DNA from 3 places in the Thermosediminibacter oceani DSM 16646 genome. Region 2 is predicted to be linked to each of the others. Evidence: riboswitches for the same ligand, from Rfam matches in the RefSeq annotation. Region 2 holds a riboswitch; each other region holds the start of a gene.

Region 1 (5,811 bases), 590 kb from region 2:
CTGGCAAAGGAAGTAGCCGGGGGAAGGGCAAAGATAATCGCGGGCACGGGTTCGTATAATACCCGCCACAGCATCGAGCTGTCGCTGAAGGCTCAAGAAATAGGGGTAGACGGCCTGTTGCTGGTGAGCCCCTACTACAACAAACCCACGCAGGAGGGCCTCTATCAACACTTCAAGATGATAGCCGAGGCTGTGGACATACCGGTCATGCTGTACAACGTCCCCGGCAGGACTGCGGTCACCATCGAACCCGAGACTTTGATGAAACTGTCCAAAGTGAAAAATATCGTTGCCGTAAAGGATGCGGGTGGCAACCTGGATAAGACCAGCAAGACCAGGCTTCTGGCACCAGATCTTACTGTCTACAGCGGGGATGACAGTTTAACGTTGCCGATGCTCGCCCTCGGGGCAAAAGGCATAGTCAGCGTCGCCTCCCACATCGTGGGCCGGGAAATAAAAGAGATGATCGAGTCCTTCGAAAAGGGCGATGTGAACAGGGCCCGTGAAATTCACCTGAAGCTTTTCGACCTCTTCAAGGTTCTCTTTATAGTTACAAACCCCATCCCGGTGAAGGAAGCCATGAACATGATCGGCGTTAAAGTCGGGGGACTGCGGCCGCCGCTTACCCCGGCCGATGAAAAGACGAAAGAGGCTATAAAGGAAACCCTGCAGGCGCTGGGACTGGTGTAATCCTTTGCTGCGAAAATTGAGAGGCTGTCCTAAAAATTCAGGACAGCCTCTTAATTTTTGACCTGGTGCGGTACTTAACGTCTTAATCTCCTCAAGAAGCCGGGTTTTCAGCGGACTCAAAGATCCGCCTCACATCTTCGCCGGTGAATTCGTACTTTTCCCTGCAGTACTGGCAGACGAACTCCACCCGGCCTTGGGCTTTGAGGATTTCCTCCGCCTCTTCCCGGCCCAGGTTTAAAAGTACACCTTCCAACCTTTCCCTGGAACAGGAGCAACTGTAATTTACAGGCTGGCTTGCCAGGAATCTCAGCTTAAATCCGGGGAGTATCAAGTTTATCAGGTCCTCCGGAGAATTTTTCTCATCCAGGAGTTCGGTGACCGGCTTCATGCCTTTAATTTTTTCCTCGATGAAAATTGCGGTTTCTTCCGTCGAGCCGGGCATAAGCTGTATGATAAATCCGCCCGCCGCCCTTACCCTCCGGTCCCTGTCTACAAGTACGCCCAGGCTGACCGCCGAGGGCACCTGCTCGGACCGGGCAAAGTAATAGGTGATGTCTTCGGCAATTTCCCCAGAAATCAGGGGGACCCGTCCCACGAAAGGTTCTTTGAGCCCCAGGTCCTTTATAACCGTAAGCGTACCTTCCCTGCCGACTATACCGCCCACGTCCAGCTTGCCCTTTTCGTTAAGGGGGAGGTCCGCCGAGGGGTTACCTATGTATCCCTTCACGTTCCCCCTGGAATCCGAAAAGGCAATAAGGGGTCCTGCGGGGCCGCCGCCGTCCACCCTCACGGTCACCGTATCCCCTTCGCCCTTGAGCATGGAACCCATCATGGCCGCGGCTGTGAGCAGCCGGCCCAGGGCTGCCGTGGCTGTAGGAGAACAGCCGTGGATGGTCCTGGCCTTCTCCACCAGTTCCGTAGTGCGGGCGGCAAAGGCCAGAATTCCGGCCTCTTCGTCGATAGCCCTGACCATATAGTCTTTTAGTCCTGTCAAATGCGCTGCCTCCTTTAGTTCACTTCGCATTGCACTACAGTATTATATCATATTTTCGCCGGAGCATCAGTTGTACTACAGTAGGAAAAAGACTTTCCGAATGCAAGAGTAATAATACCGGGAAATTATGGCAAACTATACCTGAGGTGGGAAAATGAGAAAACCGCTGATCGCCGGGATCTTAATAGCAATTGGTATCCTGCTTTTATGGGCGCATATCAACGGTTATGAACTCCGGTTAGTCCCCAACAGGCGGGAGTTTCAAACGCCTAAATATCAATCCCGTTCCCCTAAGGAGATAACGGAACACTTTAAACTGGCCGGAGGCTCGGAGCGGGACAACCGGGGTTTTCCCCAGCGCAAAATCGATGATCTGAGTTCCAAACTACCGGAGTTGTTTTACCGGGAAGGCCCCAGGAATGTCAAGATGGTAGCCCTGACCTTCGACGACGGTCCGGATTCGGTCTACACCCCGCAAATCCTGGATGTTTTGAAGGAACAAAACGTAAAGGCCACATTTTTTCTGGTAGGCAAAAGGGCGGAACTCTTTCCCGACGTGGTAAGGAGAATGGTGCGCGAGGGGCACGTGGTAGGCAACCATACCTGGAGCCACCCCAATATAATCAAAATGAACAATGAGGATATGGTCCGGGAAATACTGAGGGCGGAAGAGACTTTGAGCAAACTTACCGGATATCGCCCTGCCCTCTTCCGTTCCCCCTACGGATCCATCGATGAAGCAAGGGTAAAAGAGATAGCCAAATTAAACTATAAGGTCATCGCCTGGAGCGTGGATTCCCTGGACTGGAAAAGTCTTACCGCCGAACAGGTGAAAACCAACATCCTGGAAAACGTCAGGGAAGGCAGCATAATACTGCAACATTCCGCAGGCGGCGGGGAAGACCTCAGCGGGTCCGTAGCCGCCCTGAAGGATGTCATCGTAACGCTGAAAAAGGAAGGCTACCGGTTCGTGACGATCCCGGAACTGTTAAAAATCCCCTATAAAAAATGATTGGGATATCGCCCGTCTCAAGGCTCGGACGTTTTCGGTTATGTCACCGCAGAACACCGCCGAAATGCAGCAGATGCCATCGACTCCTGTTGCCATAACTTCATTGGCGTTTTGCACGGTGATGCCCCCTATGGCAACCACCGGAATTTTAACCGCGTTTTTGATTTTTATCAGGCCTTCCAGGCCGATTGCCTCTGACGAAGGCTTGGTGGGGGAAGGGAAGATCGCGCCGACTCCCAGGTAATCGGCCCCGTCTTTTTCGGCTCTTATAGCTTCTTCCACGGTTTTAGCAGAGACGCCCAGGATTTTGCCGGGTCCTATGATTTTTCTCGCCACATCCGCCGGGATGTCTTCCTGGCCCACGTGGACGCCGTCGGCGTCCACCGCCAGGGCTATGTCCACCCGGTCGTTAATAATAAAGGGGATACCGTAAACTCTGGTGAGCTCCCTGAGCCGGAGGGCCAGCTCGTAAAACTCCCTCCCCGGCGCGTCCTTTTCCCTGAGCTGCAGCACCGTTATTCCGGCTCTTATGGCTTCCTCCACGGCTTCGACCAGGTCCCTTCCATGAAGGTAAGACCTTTCGGTAACGGCATAGAGTGTAAAGTCCGGTTTCAAAACCTTCACCTCCCTTCGGCTAAACGTTCAGTCCCGCCCTGCGGTACAGCTCGTAGAAGTGGTGGACGGGTCCGGCGCCGCCGCCTATGTCCATGGAATTTTTTATAGCGCCGGTGATGTACTCCTTTGCGAGCTTGACGGCTGTAAAAAGGTCACGGCCCAGAGCCAGGTTTGCCGCTATCGCCGAGGAAAAGGTGCAACCGGTGCCGTGAGTGTTTCTCGAAAAGATTCTCTCAGATTTGAGCCTGTGAAATTCCCGGCCGTCGAAGAAAACGTCCACGGCATCGCCTTCCAGGTGGCCTCCCTTGACTACAACCGCCCGGCAGCCGTAAGACATAATTTTCTCAGCGGCCCTTTCCATATCCTCGACGCCCTTTATACTCATTCCTGTCAGAGCTTTTGCCTCGGGTATGTTAGGAGTAACAACAAGACACCTGGGAAGCAGCTCCCTCTTCAGGGCCTCGACGGCGTCGGGCTTCAAAAGGGCGTGCCCGCTTTTCGAGATCATGACCGGGTCCAGCACCACCTTTTCCGGCCCGAATTCGTCAAGGCCTTTCGCAACGGACCTTATTATGCTCGCAGAGGATACCATTCCTATTTTAACCGCATCGGGCGGAAGGTCCTCGAACACGGCCTTTATCTGCAGGTAAACCATTTCCGGAGAGATGTCCTCGACGCCTATCACCGCTTTCGTGTTCTGGGCGGTGACGGAGGTTATGACGCTCATCCCGAATACTCCGTGGGCGCTGAAAGTCTTAAGATCAGCCTGAATTCCGGCTCCCCCTCCGGAATCGGAGCCGGCGATCGTAAGGGCGAGTTTCATAAATCTTTCCTCCTCAAAATAAATTGACCCACCTGTATAGGTGGGCAAAGTTCGATTCGTGCCCCGGAATCAGGGCACCGCTACCGGACTGCTTCCCTACGCAGGCATTACCCTGGTCAGGTCCAAGGGGTCGAAACCCGAAGCCCGGGTTTCCTCTCAGCCGAAGCTCCCCCAGCAGGTATATATGTTTTTGGGTGCATTATTATATATATATATTCTACGGAAAATAACTTTTTCCTTTTAATTTTAAGCGGAGCGGTCGAAGCTGATATTTCATCAGCTAATGCTTTCAAGCAAATTACTTTTTATTTCCGGCGCCGAACCACTCGCTGCGCAGAATCCCCATGGCCAGCTCGTCGTGGTAGCGGCCGTCCCGGTATATCTCCTGCCGCAGCACTCCCTCCACTTTGAAACCGCATTTTTCGTAGCACCGGATTGCCCTCTTGTTGAAGTCGTAGACGAAGAGTTTGACTTTATTTATGTTCATCTGCTCGAAGATGAACCGCAAAAGGACCCGCATGGCGTCGGTGCCGTATCCCTTTCCCCAGTAGTCTTTATTGCCGATAAAGATTCCCACTACTGCGACGCTGTTCTTCCAGTCGGTACTATTTATGCCGCAGCCGCCTATATACTCTCCTTCCAGGGTTTCGATGGCAAAAGAATAGGCATCGGTGTTGAAGCCGCTCTGCTTTGAGATAAATTTTTCTTCATCGGATTCCGTCAGCGGGAACGGAATGCCGGGAGCAAGAAAACGCTTCACTTCAGGGTCATTGATAAATTGAAGCGCTTTTTCGAGGTCTTCCTTTCGATAAGCCCTCAACCTCACCTTTTCACCGGTGAACATGCAAGACCCCTCCTCATAACATGCAAAATATGGGTATAAAATTTTCACTATTATACCCGTTCGGTGCTCAATTGTAAAGAGATGTACACAATTTCCACAGATTTATCCACAATAAGAAAGACTGCGGACTCCGCGGTTCTCTTTCAATATCTGGATTTACAAGGGTGAAAATTATCTTGCGCTTTCTTTGCAGGAAAAGCCCATTTTATTTTGTCCGGGAAAAATATTATAATTATTTTATCGGATTGCTTGCCATAAAAGAAAGGAATGTCCGCTTATGGCTGAAAAAAAAGAGCCCGGGATCCTTTACCTTTGCCCGACGCCCATAGGAAACCTTGAAGACATTACCCTTCGAGTTTTAAGGGTTTTAAAGGAAGTCGATTACATCGCCGCCGAGGATACGAGGGTTACCAGAAAGCTTTTAAACCATTACGACATAAAAACGCCGCTCACCAGCTACCGGGAGCACAACAGGGCTAAAAAAGGCGACGAAATCATAACGGATCTTCTTGCTGGCAAAAGCGTAGCTCTGGTTTCGGATGCGGGCACGCCGGGAATTTCCGACCCGGGGGAAGACCTGGTAAAAAAAGCGGTAGAAGCGGGGATCAGGGTCGTGCCGCTTCCCGGGCCGTCGGCGGTGATATGCGCCGTCGCCGCGTCGGGGTTGAGCACGGGCAAATTCGTTTTCGAGGGCTTTCTCCCGCAAAAATCCACAGAGAGGCAAAAAAGGCTGGCGGAGCTCAAAGAGGAGGAAAGGACCATAGTTATTTATGAAGCGCCCCACCGGCTTTTAAAGGCTCTTTCGGACATCCGGGAGATCCTCGGCAACAGGA
Region 2 (5,811 bases):
CGTAATCCTGCCCCATGTACTCGGGTATTACGGCGGGCTTTAAATTGAAAATGCCCAGGAGGTTGTTTACAACCTCTTCCTCCCGGGAAAAGTCCCTCCGCAATGTATACGGTTTAATATAAGGAAGATCTTCTAAAGCCTCTATATTTTTTTCATTGGGAGGTAAGACGAAATCGCTAGAGCTTATCCTGGAGATGGAGTTGATTACATGCATGCTACCGTTTAATATAATTAGTCGCAGGATCCTGTTCATTTGGGGGATTTTGCCTATTATCCCCATCATCTTCATTTTCTCAATAGCCATAAAAGCTCGCCTCCTAATTATACCGCCCTTATCAAGAACCTCCCGGATTCCTCGGGTGAAAGGTTGTATCTAATGCATTCGGTTATCGAGATAATGTCTTTTATTTCGAACTCCAGAAACAATGCATAAGCGATAGCCTGTATTATGCTCATGGGAGAACGTCGTAATAAAGCCTTAAGTCTGTAGAACAAAAATCTATTTATTCTCCTTTCCATGTATATGTCACCGGTTTCGTCTTTTTTGAAAAGGAAGCCGTACCCCAGCTCCCCGGCCATACTATCTAGTTCGTCGAGATTTATAGAATAGCACAGTTCCCTGCGCTTTAAAAAGCTGATGCGGTCCCCCATGTCTATAGTGTAATTGAGCAACTCCTCCGGGGACAGCATGTAAAATTTCTTGCCCCTGTATATCCATTGAAGATTATATAAATCCGATACCATCCCCTCCCATTTTTCTAGAATTTTTCTATCTCCATTTTCAAGCTTTTCTGACCTCTTCTTTAAAATGCTGAAGTAAGCCGTATCCAGGGCCATTTCCAGATGAAAGAGATTTTCCCTTTTTCCGTCAAGCAGGGGCTTTACGTAATCGTCAAATTCGGACCCCTCCAAAGCCATTATGAGATCTCTTAAAGTCTCTGCCTTAAGCACCTTATCGGAGGGTACATTGCTGTACCTGCCTATAAACGCATAAGGCCTGTCAATCAGGCCAGTTTCGGAGCTGTTATATATGTCTCTTGCCAGATTTTTCAAATCCTCGATTTCATACTTCAGGTACAGCGCCTTCAAAAATTCCTTATAATTCCCTCTAAAAAAATAAAGCAGTTTATCGAGATTTTTCACCATATTGCGTCGAAGGATTCTTTCGAGGGTAGCCCTGCTCAACTTATCGGTGTTTATATCGTCCAACAGCTTACGGTAGGGAGTATTTTCTCTAAGATAACCGGCAAGCTCTGCGATAGACCTTTTCCGAAGCATCTCGGCGTAATGCTGGTCTTGCAAAAAATTGCGTTCCATTGCTCTTATCTTCGTGTTGACGGCGGCAAATCGAGTTATCCTGTCCATAATCAATACCTCTTTAGATCAAATATCGTATTAATGAACTCATCCTTTATTTCATCTTTAACTTGCGTAAACCTCGCTTCCATATTTTTTATCAATTCAGTCGTATCTTTTTGTATTTTTTCAACTTGTTGATTACCTGTCAGAATTGCTTTGGCATAAATGTCTTTTACCGTTTGGTCGATTTCCCGGTTAAAACTTTCAATCATCTCCTGGATTTCCCGGCGGTAGCGGGACTCTAGGTCGGCTAGACTTTTATCCCTCTTTTCTCTGATCTCCACTGCTTTACTGTCTATCTCTAGAAACCGCTCTATCGATTGTCCTACGATTTTTTCTTCCAAGCAGATCACCCTTTTTTAATTAGATCTTTTTATAATCTATACTCCTCTAAAAAAATAAAAGCAAACTGAAATAAGTTATAAAATTCTACCATCCTATGCTGCAATGTACCGGTAAACCCTCCTAACCGGGTACTATCTCAAAATTTCTCGTGTTTTGTCAAAAAAGCAGTGATTACTTTTCACCGGGACTGAAGTAAGGCTATTGGCAATAATTTATTAATGATGTATAATAAATATAAATAAAATAATAAATGATAAATGTTGAACGTGCTGGGGGAGCTTCGGCTGAGAGGAAGCCCGATGGCAGGGCTTCGACCCCAGAACCTGAACGGGGTAATGCCCGCGTAGGGAAGCACGTGAATCGCATCGATTTACTTGCCCACCTATACGGGTGGGCTTTTATTTTTAATATTAAAAAGGAGAGGATAATTATGAGAAGACAGAATCTATCTGCATTTATCGAAGGCGCACTGATGATCGGGATTGCTACAATATTGAGTTTCTTCAAGGTCTTTCAGGCCCCTTACGGCGGCTCTGTTACCCTAGGAAGTATGGTGCCCATCATCCTCTACTCGGTACGGCATGGAGCTTCCAGAGGATTTTTTGCGGGAACGGTATACGGTCTTTTGCAGCTAATGATAGAACCCTTTATCGTCCATCCTGTGCAGGTAATTTTAGACTACCCGCTTGCATTCGGAATGCTGGGCTTTGCAGGGCTGTTTGGAAGAAGGATTTATCTCGGTATACCCGTGGGCATTTTAGGCCGGTTTTTGTCGCACCTTCTTTCAGGTGTAATCTTCTTTTACTCCTACGCTCCCGAGGGTATGAGTCCCCTTGTCTACTCGGTGCTTTACAACGGCGGTTACCTGTTGCCCGAACTAGTCATAAGCCTTCTTGTATTGAGATTTGTGCTTTACCGCTTTATTCGTAAGGATGAAGGCTGCGGCGTTTCTGATTGAAATGATTTTTTAAACTCCCTCTTCGGAAGGGTGATTTAACTTCCGGGGAGGGAGTTTTTTTCGCGAAGGATTGAGTAACCGCCGGTAAGCAATTTTAAAGAGCATCTATTAAAAATATCGATAGTAAATATTAATTTATTATATATTTCGATAGCAGGTTCGCCTGCTATGGTGATAAAATCTGAATTGGATATTCTTCTGAAAAGCCGGACAAAACGAAACCGTCCGAAAAGGTGGCGTCTTTGGCCCAAAAATTATCTATCATTTCGTTGGAGTCGGGGCTGCGATCCCGGGAACCTCATCACTAAAGAAAAAGTTATTAAGGGGGATTTTAAATGACCGATTACAAAAAGTTATGGGAATCGATGGACATTGACCTTGAAAAGCACGATCAGCTATGCAACCTGCTGCCAGGCTTTTTCGCTGACGTGTATCTTTCTCAGGAAAACCGGCCGGAAGGAATGAACTACTTTAATCTGGTGGTATCTTCGATTCACGGCCTCAGGCCCGAAGAACTAAAGCGGCATAAGGATGACGGGGGCAAGGTGGTGGGCACCTTCTGCGTTTACGTGCCCGACGAGCTTATAGTTGCCGCAGGAGCCATAGGCATAGGGTTGTGCGGCGGGTCCCAGTTCTGGGTGCCTGATGGGGAAAAGGTACTGCCCAAAAACACATGTCCGCTGATCAAATCTTTTATGGGGGCAAAAATAACCAGGACGTGTCCTTACTTTCAGTCCTGCGACCTGCTTGTAGGTGAGACGACCTGCGACGGTAAGAAAAAGGCCTGGGAAATACTTGAAAATTATGCCGATATCCACGTGATGCACCTTCCTCAAATGAAGCGGGACGTTGATATAAAAGCCTGGGTTCAAGAAATTGAGATACTAAAGGAAAAGCTGGAAAAACTTACGGGGAATGAAATAACCCCGGATAAATTGAAAGATGCGATAAGGCTTATAAACGAAAAGAGAAGGGCTCTAAAGCGCCTTTATGAACTGAGGAAGGCAAGGCCGGTACCCATCAGCGGAAAGGATGCCCTTTTGGTTAGCCAGATAGCTTTTTACGATGATCCGGAGCGTTTTACCTCTAAAGTAAACGACCTTTGCGACGAACTGGAGGAAAGGGTAAAGTCGGGGGAAGGCGTTTTCCCGGCCCACGCAAAGCGTATCCTCATAACCGGTACTCCCATGGCTATACCGAACTGGAAACTGCACCACATAGTGGAATCGAGCGGTGCCGTTGTGGTCTGCGAGGAAACCTGCACCGGCACCAGATACTTTGAAAACTTCGTGGAAGAGGCTTCAAACACGCTGGAAGGGCAGTTTAGAGCTCTTGCTGAAAGGTACATGAAGACTAACTGCGCATGCTTTACCCCCAACCGCGGCAGAATCGATGATATAATACGCCTGGCCAGGGAATACGAGGCTGATGGCGTCATTTACTATAATCTGCAGTTCTGCCAGCCCTACGCTGTGGAGTATGAACTTGTCAGGCGGGCTTTGCAGAAGGAAGGGATACCCGTTATTCTCATTGAAACTGATTACAGCGAAAATGATTCGGAGCAGGTAAAAACCCGGGTTCAGGCTTTTCTTGAAATGCTCGGCTGAAAAAACAAAGACACTGAAAAAGCGGTTCTTATAAAGGGAACCGCTTTCAGCTTGTAGACAAAGCCGCTTTTAGGATGCATAACCTAAAAGCGGCTTTTTGTTGAAGGCGAAGAAAATTTTTAAGAAAAACGAATGTAAAGCGGGGACTGTTGGCGGAAACGTTCCCCGTCTTTTCTTCCATAAAGCCAGCTTTTTTAAATTCATGCATGCGAAAAGAAGCGTGAGGTAATGTCCAACTTTCCTCAAGCCTCGTAGATTTGTATAGCGCATGCCATGCTTTTCCTTCGCATCGGCAAATACCCGCTCGATGGTCTGGCCGCGCATTTTGTATAGTTCTTTACCCCATTGGGTGTGTCTTATATCTTCCGCTATTTCTATGTAATGCTCCCATATATGCCGAGTTATGATTTTTGTGTAATTTTTACTTTTGGTGCACTGTAGGCGCATGGGACATTTACAGCATATTTGGGGGTTGCTCCTATATTCCCGGTATCCCGCCCGGTTGGTGGTGCTGTATTCTAATATTTGGTTGTTGGGGCATATGTAACAATCATAATATTCGTCATAGACGTATTCGCGTTTTTTAAAGTAGCCATCTTTGGTCATCGGCCTCTTGTAGGGCATAACGGGAAGCGCTCCTGCCTCAATGATTTCTCTGCATATCCCGGGGGTTTTGTAGCCTGCATCAACCACTACCGCCTCTATTTTAGAAAATTTATCGTTTACTTCTTGAAATAAATCGGAGAATACCTGGCTGTCATGAACATTTCCAGGTGCTATTTTGACACCAAGGACAAAGTTGTTCCGGTCACAGGCTACAGAAGCTGTGTAGGCAAAGCAGCGCTCTTTTTCCCCTTTTTGAAACATCCCACTTTCAGGATCTGTGGTGCTTACCCTGACTTTTTTAGAGCTATTTTCTCCTTTGTTGTTATCGTCATCATCATCTTCTTCTTCAAAGGGCTTTTTACCGTTTGCTTCCCGTTCGGCGTTGATTTCTTTTAAAAGTTCTTCCTTATATTTTTGAGTCCGTTGCTTAGCGACTTTCTCGATATATTTATTCTTATTGGCACTGGCTTTTATGTGAGTAGCATCGATAAATACTGCATCTGTTTTAACAAACCCGCATTCTATTGCTTCCATCAACACCCGCTCGAATATCTTTTCAAATAGATCACTTTCCTTAAACCGCCGTTCATAGTTTTTTCCAAAAGTTGAAAAGTGAGGTATTTTTTCTTGTAATCCATAGCCTAAAAACCAACGGTAAGCTACATTGACTTCTACTTCTCTGATGGTTTGGCGCATGGAGCGGATTCCATACAATACTTGGAGCATGAGTAGCTTAATTAACACTACCGGGTCAATACTAGGTCTTCCTGTATTTTCGCTATATAGGTCTTTTACTTCATCATAAATGAAATTAAAATCGATGCTTTCTTCTACTGCCCTAAGGAGATGGTCTTGAGGTACTAAGCTATCGATGCTTACTAATTCTACCTGCTCTATTATTTCTCGATTTTTCTTCGTTAACATTTCATCGCCCCA
Region 3 (5,811 bases), 1.1 Mb from region 2:
CGCCCCGAGGCCACCCGCTGCACCGGAACCGGGGACTTCAGCTATATCCTTTCCAAGGTCCACTTTTATCACTTCTGCAAGGTGTCTGAGATTCTCATCCAAAATTTCGACCATTTCCGGCGTCGCGCCCTTTTGAGGTCCGTAAACCGCCGACGCACCTTGCGGACCGCACAGCACGTTTTTCACATCGCACGCTACAACTATATCGGCTCCTTTTACCCTGGGGTCAAGTCCCGAAATATCAATCCTCTCTATTTTTGAAAGTTCACCACCTCCAAAACCTATATTCTTACCTTCGGCATCCAGGAACTTTACGCCAAGGGCCTGAGCCATGCCTACGCCACCATCGTTGGTAGCGCTGCCGCCTATGCCTATTATGAGTTTTCTGCACCCGTGATCAAGCGCCGACCTTATAAGCTGGCCGGTGCCGTAAGTGGTGGTCACCATGGGGTTTCTTTCTCCGGGTTTCAAAAGGTTCAACCCCGAAGCCGCGGCCATCTCTATTACGGCGGTACCGTCCGAGAGCACGCCGAAAAAAGAATTGATTGTCCTCCCCAGCGGGTCTAAAACCCGGGTTTTTACGATTCTCCCACCCGCGGCACAGATTACTGCCTCCACGGTGCCCTCCCCGCCGTCGGCCATCGGGATTTTATATACCTCCACAACCGCATTGGCGCTGAACGCTGCTTTCAAGACGCCCCTTTCCATAGCATTTGCCGCCTGAAGTGAAGTAAGGCTTCCCTTAAAGGAATCAGGTGCAATTAGTACCTTCATATAGACCTCCGATTCCGCTTTTTGTTTAATTCTATCCCAATATTAATAAAATTGTAATATTCACTTTGCTCAAATTCCATCAAATTTATTTCTATTTTTTGAGCAAAATAACATAAAGAAAATTTTGTGCAAAAAATATTTTTAATTTTTTAATCAAACCATAGTAAATCTCAAGTTTCTGGTATATAATGTTAGTGGACAGGTTTCACGGTCAGAACTGGTTTTTTGAAGCCGAAGTTCTAAGCAGTATTGGGGGTAAAAAAGTGAAAAAAAAGATTTTGATTTTACTTATTGTAGTATTCGTACTGTCCATCTCCAGCTTTACGTTCGCAGTAAGTTCACTTCATTTGGGATCTAGCGGGGTCAGCATAGAACTGGATCCGGCCTCCAAAGCCGATAGCAATAACCGTTTAGTCCCCATCCGGTTTATTTCCGATATGGTGGGGGGCAGTCTGCAATGGAATAGCGCTACCGACACCAGTATATTAACCGGCAAAGGATTTAAATTGCAGGCCAAAAATGGTGCAAATTATGTCTTGATAAACAACACCCCCGTACATGCAGGCGCTGTGCGGATAAAGAACGGCCAAATGTATGTATCCCTAGCAGTTTTAAACTACGTGCCCAGCGAGTATATTTCCGTTGATTCCGCTACCGGCAGGATAACTATAGGAAGAAAACAGAATTGGGGGACAGAGCGTTCGCTCAATGCTGCTAAAGCCACATTTAAGTACATAAATAAAGGCAATTTAATACTGGTAAATCAATCTTATCCCGCGGGAAAGGGCTACTCACCTACATCTCTGAGCAAGCTGGACGGTAAAGTACCAGGGAACAAGTCCGATCTGAAATTAACCGCTGAAGCAGCAAACCAGCTGGTTCAAATGTTTAAAGCTGCTAAAAAAGAAGGCGTTCCAGGACTAATAGTAACGAGCGCTTACCGTCCTTACAGCTATCAAAGCACCCTGTTCAATAATAAGGTAAATACATACAGAAAACTGGGTAAAACAATGAGCGATGCAAAACGTCTGGCGGGAAGAGTGGTAGCGGTACCCGGTACCAGTGAACATCAGACAGGCCTTGCGGTAGACATTTTTTCAAGAACATTGCTGCAGCGTACCAAAGGGCTTGAAGAAGTGTTTGACCAAACTAGAGAGGGTAAATGGTTAATTAAAAATTCTTACAAGTACGGGTTTATTTTGCGCTATCCAAAAGATAAGCAGAATATCACCAAGATAATTTACGAACCCTGGCACTACCGTTATGTAGGTAAACCCCATGCGGAAATCATAACAAAAAAGAAGATGTGCTTGGAGGAGTATATAGAATACCTCAAGAAGAACCGGCGGATAGAATACACTTCCGAAACCGGTGAAACTTTCCGGATCTATTACCTGGGGAACGCCGGTTGGCTATCGGATATTGATGTTTTTACAACCAATGGACTAGCTGTCGATGCGTCTTCGGATAATACCGGCGGCCTTATTGTAACCGTAAAGATTGATAAAAAGCCTATAATGGCAAAAAAATAAACGGGAAAAACCTTTATTTCAACGTCTTCCATCTGCCGGGAGGTATGTATATCCGGTGCTTAACCGTGATATCCCGAAGATTGTAGCAGAGCAGGTGCCAGCTGCCCATTGCTAAGGTGGTGACTAGCAATCCGTTCAAAAAATACAACGGTAGATTGATTATCCCGAAGTTCCCCCTTGCAATGCTCGTGATTATAACTATCATTTCCGATACAGCAAACACCACCCACCGGGTGGGTATTTTTTTTATAGGACCCAGTTCTTTTAAAAATTCCACCACGAGTACCGTTGCGGTTACCGTCCCCGTCAACGTGCTCAGAAAATCGTAAGTAAACATTTCCACGGAGTGCTCCTCCTTTCATCGTATCTTCTCTCTATGTATAAAAAGAGGACATAACCGGTTCAAAATATAACCGCATTTTATTAAAAATTAATTGTATAACCAGCGTGTGATTTGAGAAAGTACCTTCCTAAATGTTTATAAATAATAAGTGGGCGTAAAACGCCCCTTTTATTTCCATATAAATTGCGCCCCGTTATATGGGAGGCGATTAACGTCGTTTGAGTTTATGTTTTACCGGGATGCTTCGCGTACCTGCCTCGATAGTTCTTCTTCAGTAAAGACCATGGCACCAAGCCAGCTAAACCTTTTTAGCGAATCTTGTACCCAATCTAATCACTCCTTAAGTTAAGATCTTACGGATAACATACAAAATCGTTCCTATAATTATTCCCGATATAATCCCGCCAACAATTGCCCCAATAAAATCCAAAGCTGTGGGTTCATAAAGGTTAACGGTAAACAAAATAACAAATATGATTGAAGAAAATAAAACAAATTTGTTAAAAATAAACCTCATTTTTGTTCTCCCCTTAAATAAGATGACAGTATTCTGTCTTCCCCTAAAATATACAAAAATTTTACGAAAGTCAATGAATTTTTTTATTCCTTCCACACAGTCTGTATCTAATTAAAGAAATAAAAAAGAGCGGGGTTTTCCCGCTCCTTATGCAAGCGAATATTTCATTCCCGCTCGTATCTTTTCTTTCGTTAAATTGTAAAGTTCGTCGAAGAAGCACACCTTAAAGCTCGCCGGGCCGCGGACTTCCGGTCTTTCCGCCGCCAGTTCTCCGGCAAGACCGAAGGCGACCAATGCTGCAGTGGAAGCTTTGAAGCAATCCCTTTCCACACCGCAGAAGCTGCCGATCACCGACGCCAGCATGCATCCCGTGCCGGTTATGGTTCCCATCCAGCGGTGACCGTTGTCCACATACCCTACCCTATCCCCGTCGGTAACTATATCTCTTACTCCCGATATCACAACAGTAGACCCTAAGTCTTTAGCCATTTTCTTTGCCGCTGCCAAAAGGTTTTCGCTGCTGCCGACGGCTTCGACCCCCCGGATCTTTCCGCCGGCACCGGCAAGCACTCCGATTTCAGCGCTGTTGCCCTTTATCACGGATACTTTCACCTCTCTCAGTATCCTTTTGGCACTTTCGGTCCTGAGGGGCGTGGCTCCGGCCCCCACCGGGTCCAGCACAACGGGTACCCCCAGCTCATTCGCCTTTTTTCCGGCCTTGATCATGGCTTCCACCTGCTTTGGCGTAAGGGTGCCGATGTTCAGCACGAGGCTCGACGCCGCCTTTACCATGTCCTCAACTTCTTCCAGCGCGTGAGCCATCACGGGCAATGCTCCAATCGCCAAGGTCACGTTGGCGCAGTCGTTGACCGTCACAATATTGGTGATGTGGTGGACAAGGGGTTTTTGACTCCGCACTTTTTCAAGCAGACCCTCAATCATCATGGACTCCTCCCCCGATCTTTAATCAGCATTTCACCACGCCTTTGGCAGTCAGGGTTTTTCTCGCCCGGGCTTAGTAAACCCTCCTCTCCAAAAAATAAAAAATTCGTACCAAGGAGGTACGAAACGCCTAAAAACAACTACCCTCCCTCCGCTGGCATTACCCAAACAGGTTCAAGGGTTCGGGAAAATTCCCGTCTCAGCCGCTCTTCGCAGCACCCCCGGTAGTTTTATTCAGCTTTGGTAGAATTATATACAAAAAGCCGCCGGGTGTCAACGGGAATAAAAAAATGGAGCCGCGGGGGACGGCTCTCTCAGCTTTTGTTTTTTAGTTCCCTAATTTCATCATATAGATGATTTACCAACTCTTTTAGTTCCTTGATTTCTTCTAAATACTGGTTTCTCTCCTCTTTCAGCCGCTCCAGTTCTTCATAATAGCCAAGCTGGTCCACCTGTTCTCCTTCATCCATCACTTTTTTAGTCATCATGTGCTTAATTTCTACCACTTTTTCCTTTCCCTTTTCGGTCATGCCCGATACCTTTTCCATGCCCTTTTCAACCATAGGCCTGACCCTTTTTTTGACTTGAGGGCTCAGGACATAAGCCATTGCGGCGGCAAAAACGCCTGCCAAAAAAGGCCTGAAAGACCGCATAAAATCACTCCTTTGCCATCAAAAGGCACAATTTTTCTTTCACTCTAATATTTAAAATAACCTTAAAGGAAATCAATATGCTGATAAATTCTCGTAACGTTGTTTTTAAATGGCAAGATATCTACATATTTATAAATTTGTTAAATGTTGTCTGAAACAAAGAACGTCTTTTTATTCCCTCAATTCACACATGAATATCCCTTGAATACTATATCAGTAGAAACGTAAAAGGAGGTGCCAAGATGCCCGACGTTGCAAAGCCCCAGAGAAGCTTTAACTGGTGGTGGTGGCTGTTCATTCCCATTATTATAGTAGTATTCTTCTTCCCGATCATAATAATAGTTCTGGGTCAGGCGGTCTAAAATTAGTAAGAAGGCTCCGGGGAAAAAGCTCCCGGAGCTTATCGCAGTTTTTTGTCTTAGCACCCTATGAAGTTAAAGCATATTATGAAAGTAGGAGAGACGGTAGAAGGGAGGTGCAGCAATGGCTGACTTGACCCACATACAGTGGTGGTGGTTTTTCCCCATCATTATATTAGTATTCTTACTGCCGGTGGTGATAATAGTTCTGTGCTCCTAAAATTAGAATACATCGCAGCAAATCCCTGGATGTAGTATATACATCCAGGGTTTTTTTTGATACTTGCAGGGCTTTACTATTACGCCACAAGGGCAAGGTTTTAGGAAATTTCATATTATATATTAGCTCAAAAAGCCAATAGGAAGAAGGAGGGTTATCCATGGCCAAAGAGGAACTTGAAAATGCTTTTAAAGAGCCTGAGGAACAGGAAAGTTTAATTAAAAATGAGGAAAGTGAAGCAACGCAAACTCCCGAAAATGAACCTGTTTCATTCACCACTGTCGGCAAAAAGCTGCTCCGGCAAGCCATAACCACGGGAAATCTAAAAGAAGCTCTGGATAAGATTTCAAATTCCATAGACCTGACGAAGTGCGCAGTAGAGTGCTTTACTCAAATCACTGAAAAAGCGCAGATGAAGCTAGAAGGAAAGACCCTCGAATTCACTGACCGGGGCGGTACCGTGCAGCCTAC

Evidence for each region. Region 2 has a riboswitch for thiamine pyrophosphate ahead of thiT (energy-coupled thiamine transporter ThiT). Riboswitches for the same ligand answer to the same signal wherever they lie in the genome.
Region 1: linked by a shared signal. The riboswitch ahead of thiD (bifunctional hydroxymethylpyrimidine kinase/phosphomethylpyrimidine kinase) and the one ahead of thiT (energy-coupled thiamine transporter ThiT) in region 2 are both predicted to bind thiamine pyrophosphate.
Region 3: linked by a shared signal. The riboswitch ahead of thiM (hydroxyethylthiazole kinase) and the one ahead of thiT (energy-coupled thiamine transporter ThiT) in region 2 are both predicted to bind thiamine pyrophosphate.

The regions. Positions count from the first base shown of each region.
Region 1 covers NC_014377.1:15,145-20,955, forward strand. The annotation lists gene dapA (4-hydroxy-tetrahydrodipicolinate synthase) at 1-690, shown strand, start outside; gene hslO (Hsp33 family molecular chaperone HslO) at 782-1,684, opposite strand; gene TOCE_RS00095 (polysaccharide deacetylase family protein) at 1,839-2,696, shown strand; gene thiE (thiamine phosphate synthase) at 2,673-3,311, opposite strand; gene thiD (bifunctional hydroxymethylpyrimidine kinase/phosphomethylpyrimidine kinase) at 3,331-4,134, opposite strand; TPP riboswitch at 4,211-4,317, opposite strand; gene TOCE_RS00115 (GNAT family N-acetyltransferase) at 4,433-4,978, opposite strand; gene rsmI (16S rRNA (cytidine(1402)-2'-O)-methyltransferase) at 5,256-5,811, shown strand, end outside.
Region 2 covers NC_014377.1:1,708,603-1,714,413, reverse strand. The annotation lists gene TOCE_RS08630 (V-type ATP synthase subunit I) at 1-304, opposite strand, end outside; gene TOCE_RS08625 (V-type ATPase subunit) at 322-1,365, opposite strand; gene TOCE_RS08620 (hypothetical protein) at 1,368-1,703, opposite strand; TPP riboswitch at 1,966-2,071, shown strand; gene thiT (energy-coupled thiamine transporter ThiT) at 2,135-2,662, shown strand; gene TOCE_RS08610 (double-cubane-cluster-containing anaerobic reductase) at 2,998-4,269, shown strand; gene TOCE_RS08605 (IS1182 family transposase) at 4,339-5,799, opposite strand.
Region 3 covers NC_014377.1:641,829-647,639, reverse strand. The annotation lists gene TOCE_RS03255 (glycerate kinase) at 1-774, opposite strand, end outside; partial or broken gene TOCE_RS12885 (stalk domain-containing protein) at 963-1,433, shown strand; partial or broken gene TOCE_RS12880 (M15 family metallopeptidase) at 1,410-2,123, shown strand; gene TOCE_RS03245 (hypothetical protein) at 2,320-2,649, opposite strand; gene thiM (hydroxyethylthiazole kinase) at 3,314-4,108, opposite strand; TPP riboswitch at 4,237-4,341, opposite strand; gene TOCE_RS03235 (hypothetical protein) at 4,423-4,761, opposite strand; gene TOCE_RS03230 (hypothetical protein) at 5,501-5,811, shown strand, end outside.